Regions from separate parts of the Mesorhizobium sp. P2_D6 genome, predicted to be linked through region 2. Evidence: riboswitches for the same ligand, from Rfam matches in the RefSeq annotation. Region 2 holds a riboswitch; the other holds the start of a gene.
The links. A riboswitch is a leader RNA that binds a small molecule or an ion and turns the genes downstream of it on or off. The one in region 2 is predicted to bind S-adenosylmethionine.
Positions count from the first base shown of each region.

Region 1: it holds a riboswitch for S-adenosylmethionine, as region 2 does, so the genes downstream of both, AC1D1L_RS00845 (O-succinylhomoserine sulfhydrylase) here and metX (homoserine O-acetyltransferase MetX) in region 2, are expected to answer to the same signal.

Region 1 covers NZ_JBFUEG010000001.1:186,528-191,094, reverse strand. Annotated here, with positions in the region: gene AC1D1L_RS00850 (ceramide glucosyltransferase) at 1-664, shown strand, start outside; gene AC1D1L_RS00845 (O-succinylhomoserine sulfhydrylase) at 704-1,894, opposite strand; SAM riboswitch at 1,953-2,030, opposite strand; gene AC1D1L_RS00840 (2'-deoxycytidine 5'-triphosphate deaminase) at 2,109-3,203, shown strand; gene AC1D1L_RS00835 (ABC transporter substrate-binding protein) at 3,301-4,071, shown strand; gene araD1 (AraD1 family protein) at 4,247-4,567, opposite strand, start outside.
Region 2 covers NZ_JBFUEG010000010.1:123,639-128,205, reverse strand. Annotated here, with positions in the region: gene AC1D1L_RS21665 (sugar kinase) at 1-240, shown strand, start outside; gene AC1D1L_RS21660 (prephenate/arogenate dehydrogenase family protein) at 249-1,184, opposite strand; gene hisC (histidinol-phosphate transaminase) at 1,189-2,298, opposite strand; SAM riboswitch at 2,434-2,511, shown strand; gene metX (homoserine O-acetyltransferase MetX) at 2,572-3,741, shown strand; gene metW (methionine biosynthesis protein MetW) at 3,800-4,414, shown strand; gene AC1D1L_RS21640 (hypothetical protein) at 4,469-4,567, shown strand, end outside.

The sequences.
Region 1 (4,567 bases), on a different contig from region 2:
GATCGGCTCGCGGCCGGACGGTTTTTGGGCCGAGGTCGAATGCGCCTTCCTCAACACGCTGCAGGCGCGCTGGCAATATGCCGGCGAAGCCCTTGGTCTCGGCTTTGCCCAGGGCAAGAGCATGCTGTGGAACAAGTCGATGCTCGACGCCAATGGCGGCATCGAGGCGCTTGCCGCCGAGATCGCCGAGGATGCCGCCGCGACCAAGCTGGTCAATGGGCTCGGCCTGCGCGTCAATCTCATTGCCTCGCCCTTCGAACAGCCGCTCGGCCAGCGTACGTTTGCCGAGATCTGGTCGCGCCAGACGCGCTGGGCGCGGCTGCGCCGCGTCACCTTCCCGCTGTTCTACACGCCCGAGATCCTGACGGGTGTGGCGGTGCCGCTGCTGCTGGCACTGGTCGCGGCGGCAAGCGCCGGCGTCAGCATGCCCACCACGGCTTTGTGCGTTCTGGCCTTTGCCTATGTGCCGGAATGCCTGCTCGCCTGGGCCAAGGGCTGGTATTTGTCACCGCGCATCGTCACCGCCATGATCGTGCGCGATGTGATGCTTCCCGCCATCTGGTCGCGCGGTTGGCTCGGCGGCGCGGTCGAATGGCGCGGCAATGCCATGACCATCCGCACCAAGGCGATGACGGAACTCGAAGAGGCCGCGTCGGGCACCTGAGCGCCGCCCAGGCCTTTGCCTTGCTTTCGGAGCAGGCCGCTACTTCGCCGCCTTCAGCGCCTGTGCAACGTCCTCGAGCAGATCGTCCGTATCCTCAAGACCGACCGACAGCCTCAGCGTTCCCGGCCCGATGCCGAGTTCGGCGCGCGCCTCGTCGCTGAGGTTCTTGTGTGTTGTCGTTGCCGGATGGGTGATCAGGCTCTTGGCGTCACCGAGATTGTTGGAGATCAGCACGATGTCGAGCGCGTTCTGCAAGGCGAAGGCCGCCTGCTTGCCGCCCTTGACGTCGAGGCAGATCAGCGTCGAGCCGCCCGCCATCTGCTTCTTGACGATGTCAGCCTGCGGATGGTCGGCGCGGCCGGGATAGATGACGCGGGCGATCTCCGGCTGTCCGGCCAGGAAATCGGCGATCTTGCCGGCACTTTCCGTCTGCTGGCGCACCCGCACCGGCAGCGTCTCCAGGCCCTTCAGCAGCGTCCAGGCGTTGAACGGCGACAGGCTCGGACCCGTGTGGCGGAAATAGTCGTGCAGATTTTCGTCGATCCACTTCTTGTCCGACAGGATGATGCCGCCCAGACAGCGTCCCTGGCCGTCAATGTGCTTGGTTGCGGAGTAGACGACGATGTGGGCGCCGAGCTGCAAGGGCTTCTGCTGCAAGGGCGTGGCAAAGACGTTGTCGACGATCAGCCTGGCGCCGATCGAGGTGGCGAGCGACGCGACAGCGGCGATGTCGACCACTTCCAGCGTCGGATTGGTCGGGCTTTCCAGGAAGAACAGCTTTGTGTTCGGCCTGACCGCCTTTTCCCAGTTGGCGATGTCGGTGCCGTCGACCAGCGTCGCCTCGATGCCGTATTTCGGCGCCAGCGTTTCGACCACCCAGCGGCAGGAGCCAAACAGCGCGCGCGCCGCAACGATATGGTCGCCGGCCCTGGCGCTGCACAGCAGCGCTGCCGTCACTGCCGCCATGCCCGATGCCGTGGCGCGGGCATCTTCGGCGCCTTCCAGCGCGCACATGCGCTTTTCGAACATGTCGACGGTCGGATTGGCATAGCGCGAATAGATGAAGCCCGGCTCCTCGCCCTTGAAACGGGCTTCGGCGGCCTGCGCCGTCTCGTAGACATAGCCCTGGGTGAGGTACATCGCTTCCGACGTTTCGCCGAACTGGGAACGCAGCGTCCCCCCATGCACGAGTGCGGTCTGAGGCTTCCAGTTACGCTTCTTGGTGCTCATCGCTTTTCTTCCAGACACAAAAAAAACCGGCCGCGAAAGTCGCAACCGGTCCATACGGCCTTGCGGCCCGACGGTCCTTTAGCGACTTGTTTAACGTGGCTGCAAGCCGACCGGCCAAATCACCACGGGAAAACGACCCTTTAGACCTCAGCCATGCTTGCGTCAATTGCCGGCTTCATTAAGAGGTTTGTACCAGTTGGAGCGGAGCCAGCCATTGCGGCAGACAGGCATTCTTCCCGATCAGGATATTTCCGCGCTGTTCCAGTCCGGCGCGCTGAAGTCGCCGCGCGCGCTCGATGTCGACCAGGTACAGCCGGCCAGCCTCGATCTCAGGCTCGGCGACAAGGCTTTTCGCGTCCGCGCCTCCTTCCTGCCCGGCCCCAACCACAAGGTGTCGGAGAAGCTCGACCGGCTGAAGCTGCACGAGATCAGCCTGACCGAAGGCGCGGTGCTGGAGACCGGCTGCGTCTACATCGTGCCGCTGCTCGAGAGCCTCGCCCTGCCGGCCAATATTTCCGCCTCGGCCAATCCCAAGAGCTCGACCGGACGGCTCGACATCTTCACCCGGGTGATGACCGACCGCGGCCACGAGTTCGACAAGATCGCCGCCGGCTATCACGGGCCGCTCTATCTCGAGGTCAGCCCGCGCACCTTCCCGATCGTCGTGCGCGCCGGCTCGCGCCTGTCGCAGATCAGGTTCCGCACCGGCAATGCGCTGTTGTCGGAGGCAGAGCTGAATGAATTGCACCGGGCCGAGATGCTGGTCGCGACCGAGCCGCCAAACATTTCCGGCGGTGGCATTGCGCTGTCGATCGATCTCGACGGCGATTACAACGGGCTGGTCGGCTATCGCGGCAAGCATCACACCGGCCTGGTCGACGTCGACAAGCGCGCCGCGCAGGATGCCGTCGATTTCTGGGAGCCGCTCTACAAGAGCGGCGCCGGCGAACTGGTGCTCGATCCCGACGAATTCTACATTCTGGTCAGCCGTGAGGCTGTGCACGTGCCGCCGCTCTACGCCGCCGAGATGACGCCTTTCGATCCGCTGGTCGGCGAGTTTCGCGTCCACTATGCCGGCTTCTTCGATCCCGGCTTCGGCCATTCGGCCTCAGGCGGGACCGGCAGCCGGGCGGTGCTCGAAGTGCGCAGCCATGAAGTGCCGTTCATCCTCGACCATGGCCAGATCGTCGGCCGGCTGGTCTACGAGCATATGCTTAAGCGGCCGCAGGCGCTCTACGGCACCGATCTAGGTTCGAATTACCAGGCGCAGGGCCTGAAGCTCTCCAAGCATTTCCGCACCGCCGGCTAGCCTCACCGTCAGGCAAAATACTTGCCTGCGTTGGCTCACCGTGCTTGGCTGCCTTTTAATGGCCGGCAAGAGACCGGCGTGCAAGGGGAACCTAAAAATGCAGATTTCAAGATGGATCATATCGGCGGCAAGCGCTGCCATGCTGGTGATGGCGGCCGGATCGCTGGCGCAGGCGCAGGAGAAGTTGAAGATCGGCACCGAAGGCGCCTATCCGCCCTTCAACACCATTACATCTGACGGCAAGGTCGAAGGCTTCGACATCGACATTGCCAATGCGCTGTGCGCGCAAATGAACGTCGAATGCGAGATCGTCACCCAGGACTGGGACGGCATCATTCCAGCGCTGCAGGCGAAGAAATTCGATGCCATCATCGCCTCGATGAGCATCACCGAGGAGCGCAAGAAGCAGGTCGCCTTCACCAACAAATACTACACCACCCCGCTGGCGCTGGTGGCGCCGAAGGACAGCGACCTCACGTCCACCGAACCGGCCGCCCTTGCCGGCAAGACGGTCGGCGCGCAGGCGTCGACCACCCAGGCCGACTACGCCCAAAACGCCTATGGCAAGGCCGGTGCGGAGGCAAAACTCTACCCGACTCAGGAAGAGGCGATCACCGACCTGCAGAATGGCCGTCTCGACGCGGTGATCTCAGACAAGTTCGTGCTGATGGACTGGCTGAAGAAGGCGAGCGACGGCTGCTGCAAGCTGGTCGGCGACGTCAAGGGCACCGAGACGCAAGCCGGCATCGCGGTGCGCCTGGAAGACACCGCACTGCGCGACAAGCTCAACGCGGCGATCGACGCCATCGTCGCCGACGGCACCTACAAGAAGATCCAGGCCAAGTATTTCGATTTTGATATTTATTGAGATTGGAGCTGCTAATCTCCCCCCTTGAGGGGGAGATGGCCGGCAGGCCAGAGGGGGTCGCTGCGCGTAGAACGCCAGCGCCCTCTGGGCCGCGGAAGACGTCGGCGCTTCACGCGCTATGACCCCCTCTGTCGCCTTCGGCGACATCTCCCCCGCAGGGGGGAGATCACCCTTTCTACAACGCCTTCACTGCCACCTTCACCGGCTGCTCGATCTCCAGCGGGTTGCGCAGCGGCAGGCCGAAATCTCCGGCCTCGATCTCGAAGACGTCGCCGGCCTGCGTCCTGATGCCGTCGGCGAAGGACAGCGTCGCCGTACCGAACATGTGCACATGCACGTCCCCGGGCTGGCGGAAGGCCGAATATTTGAAATGGTGGTGCTCGAGATTGGCGATGGTGTGCGACATGTTCGCTTCGCCCGACAGAAACGGCTTTTCCCACAAAAGATTGCCGTCGCGCAGGATGCGCGAAGCGCCTCTGATGTCGGCCGGCAGATC
Region 2 (4,567 bases):
TCCTCAGGCTGCGTGCGCCACATCGCGGCGCCGAAGGTCAAGGCCGTCGACACGCTGGCCGCTGGCGACATCTTCCACGGCGCCTTTGCCGTTGGGCTCGCCGAAGCCATGCCTATCGAGCAGGCCTTGCGCTTTGCCAGTGCCGCCGCCGCGCTCAAATGCCAGCGTTTTGGTGGCCGGCTCGGTGCCCCGGACCGTGCCGAGACAATGGCCATGGTCGCGGCGACCTGGCCTGCCTGAAACGGATTTTAGCTCTTGGCGGGGTGTTCCACCGCTTGGCGACCAAAATCCGGCACATCGATGTCCTGACCGGCCTCGATGATCGAGCGGCGTACGGCGCGCGTGCGGGTGAACAGGTCGAACAGCTTGTCGCCGTCGCCCCAGCGGATCGCCCGCTGCAGGAAGGCCAGATCCTCCGAGAAGCGCGCCAGCATTTCGAGGATGGCATCCTTGTTGTGCAGGCATACATCCCGCCACATGGTCGGATCGGAAGCGGCGAGACGGGTGAAGTCGCGGAAACCCGAAGCCGAATATTTGATGACTTCGGTCTTGGTCACCGATTCCAGGTCGTCGGCGGTGCCGACGATGTTGTAGGCGATGATGTGCGGCAGATGCGAGACGATCGCGAGCGTCATGTCGTGATGCTGCGGGTCCATCGTGTCGATGTTGGAGCCGCAGCGCCGCCAGAATTCCGACAGCTTCTCCAGCGCGGTCGGATCGGTATCGGCCAGCGGCGTAAAGATGCACCAGCGGTTTTCGAACAGCTCGGCGAAGCCGGCATCCGGGCCGGACTTTTCCGTACCCGCCAGCGGATGTCCCGGGATGAAATGCACGCCGTCCGGCACATAGGGCTGCATCTGTGCAATCACCGAGGCCTTGGTCGAGCCGACATCGGTGAGGATGGCGCCCATTTTCAGCGCCGGCGCGATCTCTTGCGCCACCTCGCCCGACGATCCCACAGGCACCGAGACGATGATGAGGTCGGCATCGCGAACCGCTTCTTTTGCGTCCGTGGTGTAGGACTCACCGAGACCGAGCTCCTTCGCACGCGCCAGCGTGGTCGGGCTGCGCGTCGCGATGGCGACATGGGCGGCCAGGCCTTCGCGGCGGATGACGCGGGCCAGCGACGAGCCGATCAGGCCGATGCCGACCAGCGCGATCTTTTCGAACATCGGTGATGTCATTGTTTCAGCTTTTCAGGAATGTCGTGAGGGCGTCGATGACGCCGCGATTGGCTTCTTCGGTGCCGACGCTCATGCGCAGCGCGTTGGGGAAGCCATAGCCGGTGACGCGCCGCAGGATGAAGCCGCGCTGGGTGAGATAGTCGTCCGCCGCCTCTGCCGAATGCTTCTTGTCATTGGGGAAGTGGATGAGCACGAAATTGCCGACACTCGGCGTCACCCTGAGCCCTAGCTTTGTCAGCTCTTCATTCAGCCAGGTAAGCCAGGTTTCGTTGTGCAACGAACTGCGCTCGACATGGGCGCGGTCGCGGATGGCGGCAATGCCCGCCTCGATCGCCGTCGCGTTGACATTGAAAGGGCCGCGGATGCGGTTGATGGCATCGACAATGTGCAGCGGGCCGTACATCCAGCCGATGCGCGCGCCGCCAAGGCCGAGCTTGGAGAAGGTGCGGGTCATGACCACATTCTGCGCGCTGCCGACCAGCTCGATGCCGGCCTCATAGTCGTTGCGCCGGACATATTCGGCGTAGGCCGCGTCGAGCACCAGAAGCACATTGCCAGGCAGGGCGGCATGCAGGCGACGGACCTCCTGGAACGGCAGATAGGTGCCGGTCGGATTGTTGGGATTGGCGAGGAAGACGATTTTGGTCCGCGGCGTAACCGCAGCCAGGATTGCGTCGACATCGGCGCGCTCGTCGGTCTCCTTGACCGTCACCGGTGTCCCGCCGGCCGACTGGATGTAGATCTTGTAGACCATGAAGGCGTGTTCGGTAAAAATCGCCTCGTCACCCGGCGCCAGATAGGTCTGCGCCAGCAGGCCCAAAATCTCGTCCGAACCGTTGGAGCAGATGATGTTTGCCGGGTTGAGGCCGTGCACTTCGGCGATCGCCTCGCGCAGCCGCCTTGCGGTGCCGTCGGGATAGACATCCAGCCTGGCCGCGACTTCACGCGCGGCCTCGATTGCTTTCGGCGACGGGCCGAGCGGGTTCTCGTTCGACGACAGCTTATGGACCTTGGCGACGCCAGCCGGCGCCGTGCTCTTGCCCGGCACATAGGCTTCTATGTCCATGATGCCCGCGCGGGGCGTCGGCCGTGCCTTGTCCGCTGTCTTGTCCATGTCGCAAATCCGTCGAGAATGCCTCCGTCCGAAGGCCGCAGCGGAAATACAAGCCGTGGCTCCGAATGTCGAGAGGCGCCTGCGGCGGCAATAGCTTGCCGTTGACGCCGGGCCGCGCGAGTTCTAGAAGAACGGGAACAGTTCCGTGGTGATTTGGCCGGTCGGCTTGCAGCCACGTTAAACAACTCGCTAAAGGGCCGTTTGCGTGACGTAACCGGCTTTGCGATCGCATTGCCGGTTTTTTATTGCCTGACGGCGGGCAAGGAGAGTCACATGACCGCGCTCCGCGCCGCAAAAACCAACAATGAGGCCGACAACCCGTCGAGCCCGGTGTTGCGTTTTGGCCCTGACAAGCCGCTCAAGCTCGACGCCGGCACGCTATTGTCGCCGTTCCAGATCGCCTACCAGACCTACGGTACGCTGAACGACGCCCGCTCCAACGCCATCCTGGTCTGCCACGCGCTGACCGGCGATCAGCATGTCGCCAACACCAATCCGGTGACCGGCAAGCCCGGCTGGTGGGAAGTGCTGATCGGCCCCGGCAGGATCATTGACACCAATCGCTTCTTCGTCATCTGTTCCAACGTCATCGGCGGCTGCCTCGGCTCGACCGGCCCTGCCTCGACCAATCCCGCCACCGGCAAGCCCTACGGGCTCGACCTGCCGATCATCACAATCCGCGACATGGTGCGGGCGCAGCTGATGCTGGTCGACCATTTCGGCATCGAAAAGCTGTTTTGCGTGCTCGGCGGCTCGATGGGCGGCATGCAGGTGCTGGAATGGGCGTCATGCTATTCCGAGCGCGTGTTCTCGGCGCTGCCGATCGCCACCGGCGCGCGCCATTCCTCGCAGAACATCGCCTTCCACGAGGTCGGCCGCCAGGCCGTCATGGCCGACCCGGACTGGCATGGCGGCAAATATTTCGAGCACGGCAAGCGCCCGGAAAAGGGGCTGGCGGTGGCGCGCATGGCTGCCCACATCACCTATCTGTCGGAAGCGGCACTGCACCGCAAGTTCGGCCGCAATCTGCAGGACCGCGAAGCGCTGACCTTCGGTTTCGACGCCGACTTTCAGATCGAGAGCTATCTGCGCCATCAGGGCATGACCTTCGTCGACCGCTTCGACGCCAATTCCTATCTCTACATGACCCGTTCGATGGACTATTTCGATCTCGCCGCCGACCATGGCGGACGGCTGGCCGATGCCTTTGCCGGCACCAAGACGCGCTTTTGCCTGGTCTCCTTCACCTCGGACTGGCTGTTCCCGACCGAGGAAAGCCGCTCGATCGTGCATGCGCTCAACGCCGCCGGCGCGTCGGTCTCCTTCGTCGAGATCGACACCGACCGTGGCCATGATGCCTTCCTGCTCGACGAACCGGAACTGTTCGCCGCCATCAACGGCTTCATCGGCTCGGCGGCCCGCGCCAGGGGGCTCCGCGCATGACCCCGAAAAGTTGCAGACTTTTCGCACCGGGATCATGCGCCATCCAAGGGGCGAAGCCATGAGTGTCAACCGCGCCCAGCGCGTCGACCTCGAAGTCGTTGCCGGCCTCATTCCGCCGCTCTCGCGGGTGCTCGATGTTGGCTCCGGCGACGGCCTGCTGCTCGAACTCCTGCAGGAGACCAAGCAGGTCGACGGCCGCGGGCTGGAACTGTCGCAGCGCGGCGTCAATGAATGCGTGGCGCGCGGCCTCTCGGTCATCCAGGGCGATGCCGACACCGACCTCGAATTCTATCCCGATAAGGGTTTTGATTTCGTCGTCCTGTCGCAGACCCTGCAGGCGACCCGCAACCCGAAGCTGGTGCTCGACGAGCTGCTGCGAATCGGCAACCGCGCCATCGTCTCCTTCCCCAATTTCGGCCATTGGCGGGTGCGACTGTCGCTGTTCTTCAAGGGACGTATGCCGGTGACCGAGGACCTGCCCTATTCCTGGTACAACACGCCCAACATCCATTTCTGCACCATCCGCGACTTCGTCAACCTGGTCGAGGAGCTCGGCGCCTCGGTCGAGAAAGCGACTGCGCTGGACGGCAACGGCCAGAAGATCGGCCTGTCGATGCCATGGTGGTTCTGGAATTTCTTCGGCCAGCAGGCGGTGTTCTTGCTGAAGCGTTAGAAGGTGTCTTCGACTCGGCCTTTTTGCTATTCATCCTTCCGGTCGAGGCGGAAAATGATTCCAGAGCAATATTCAATTGTACTAGAGACGGAGAATGCCAAATCCATCGACTGGGATGAAATCGGTGTCGGACTAAAAGCGCTGGCGCGCGAG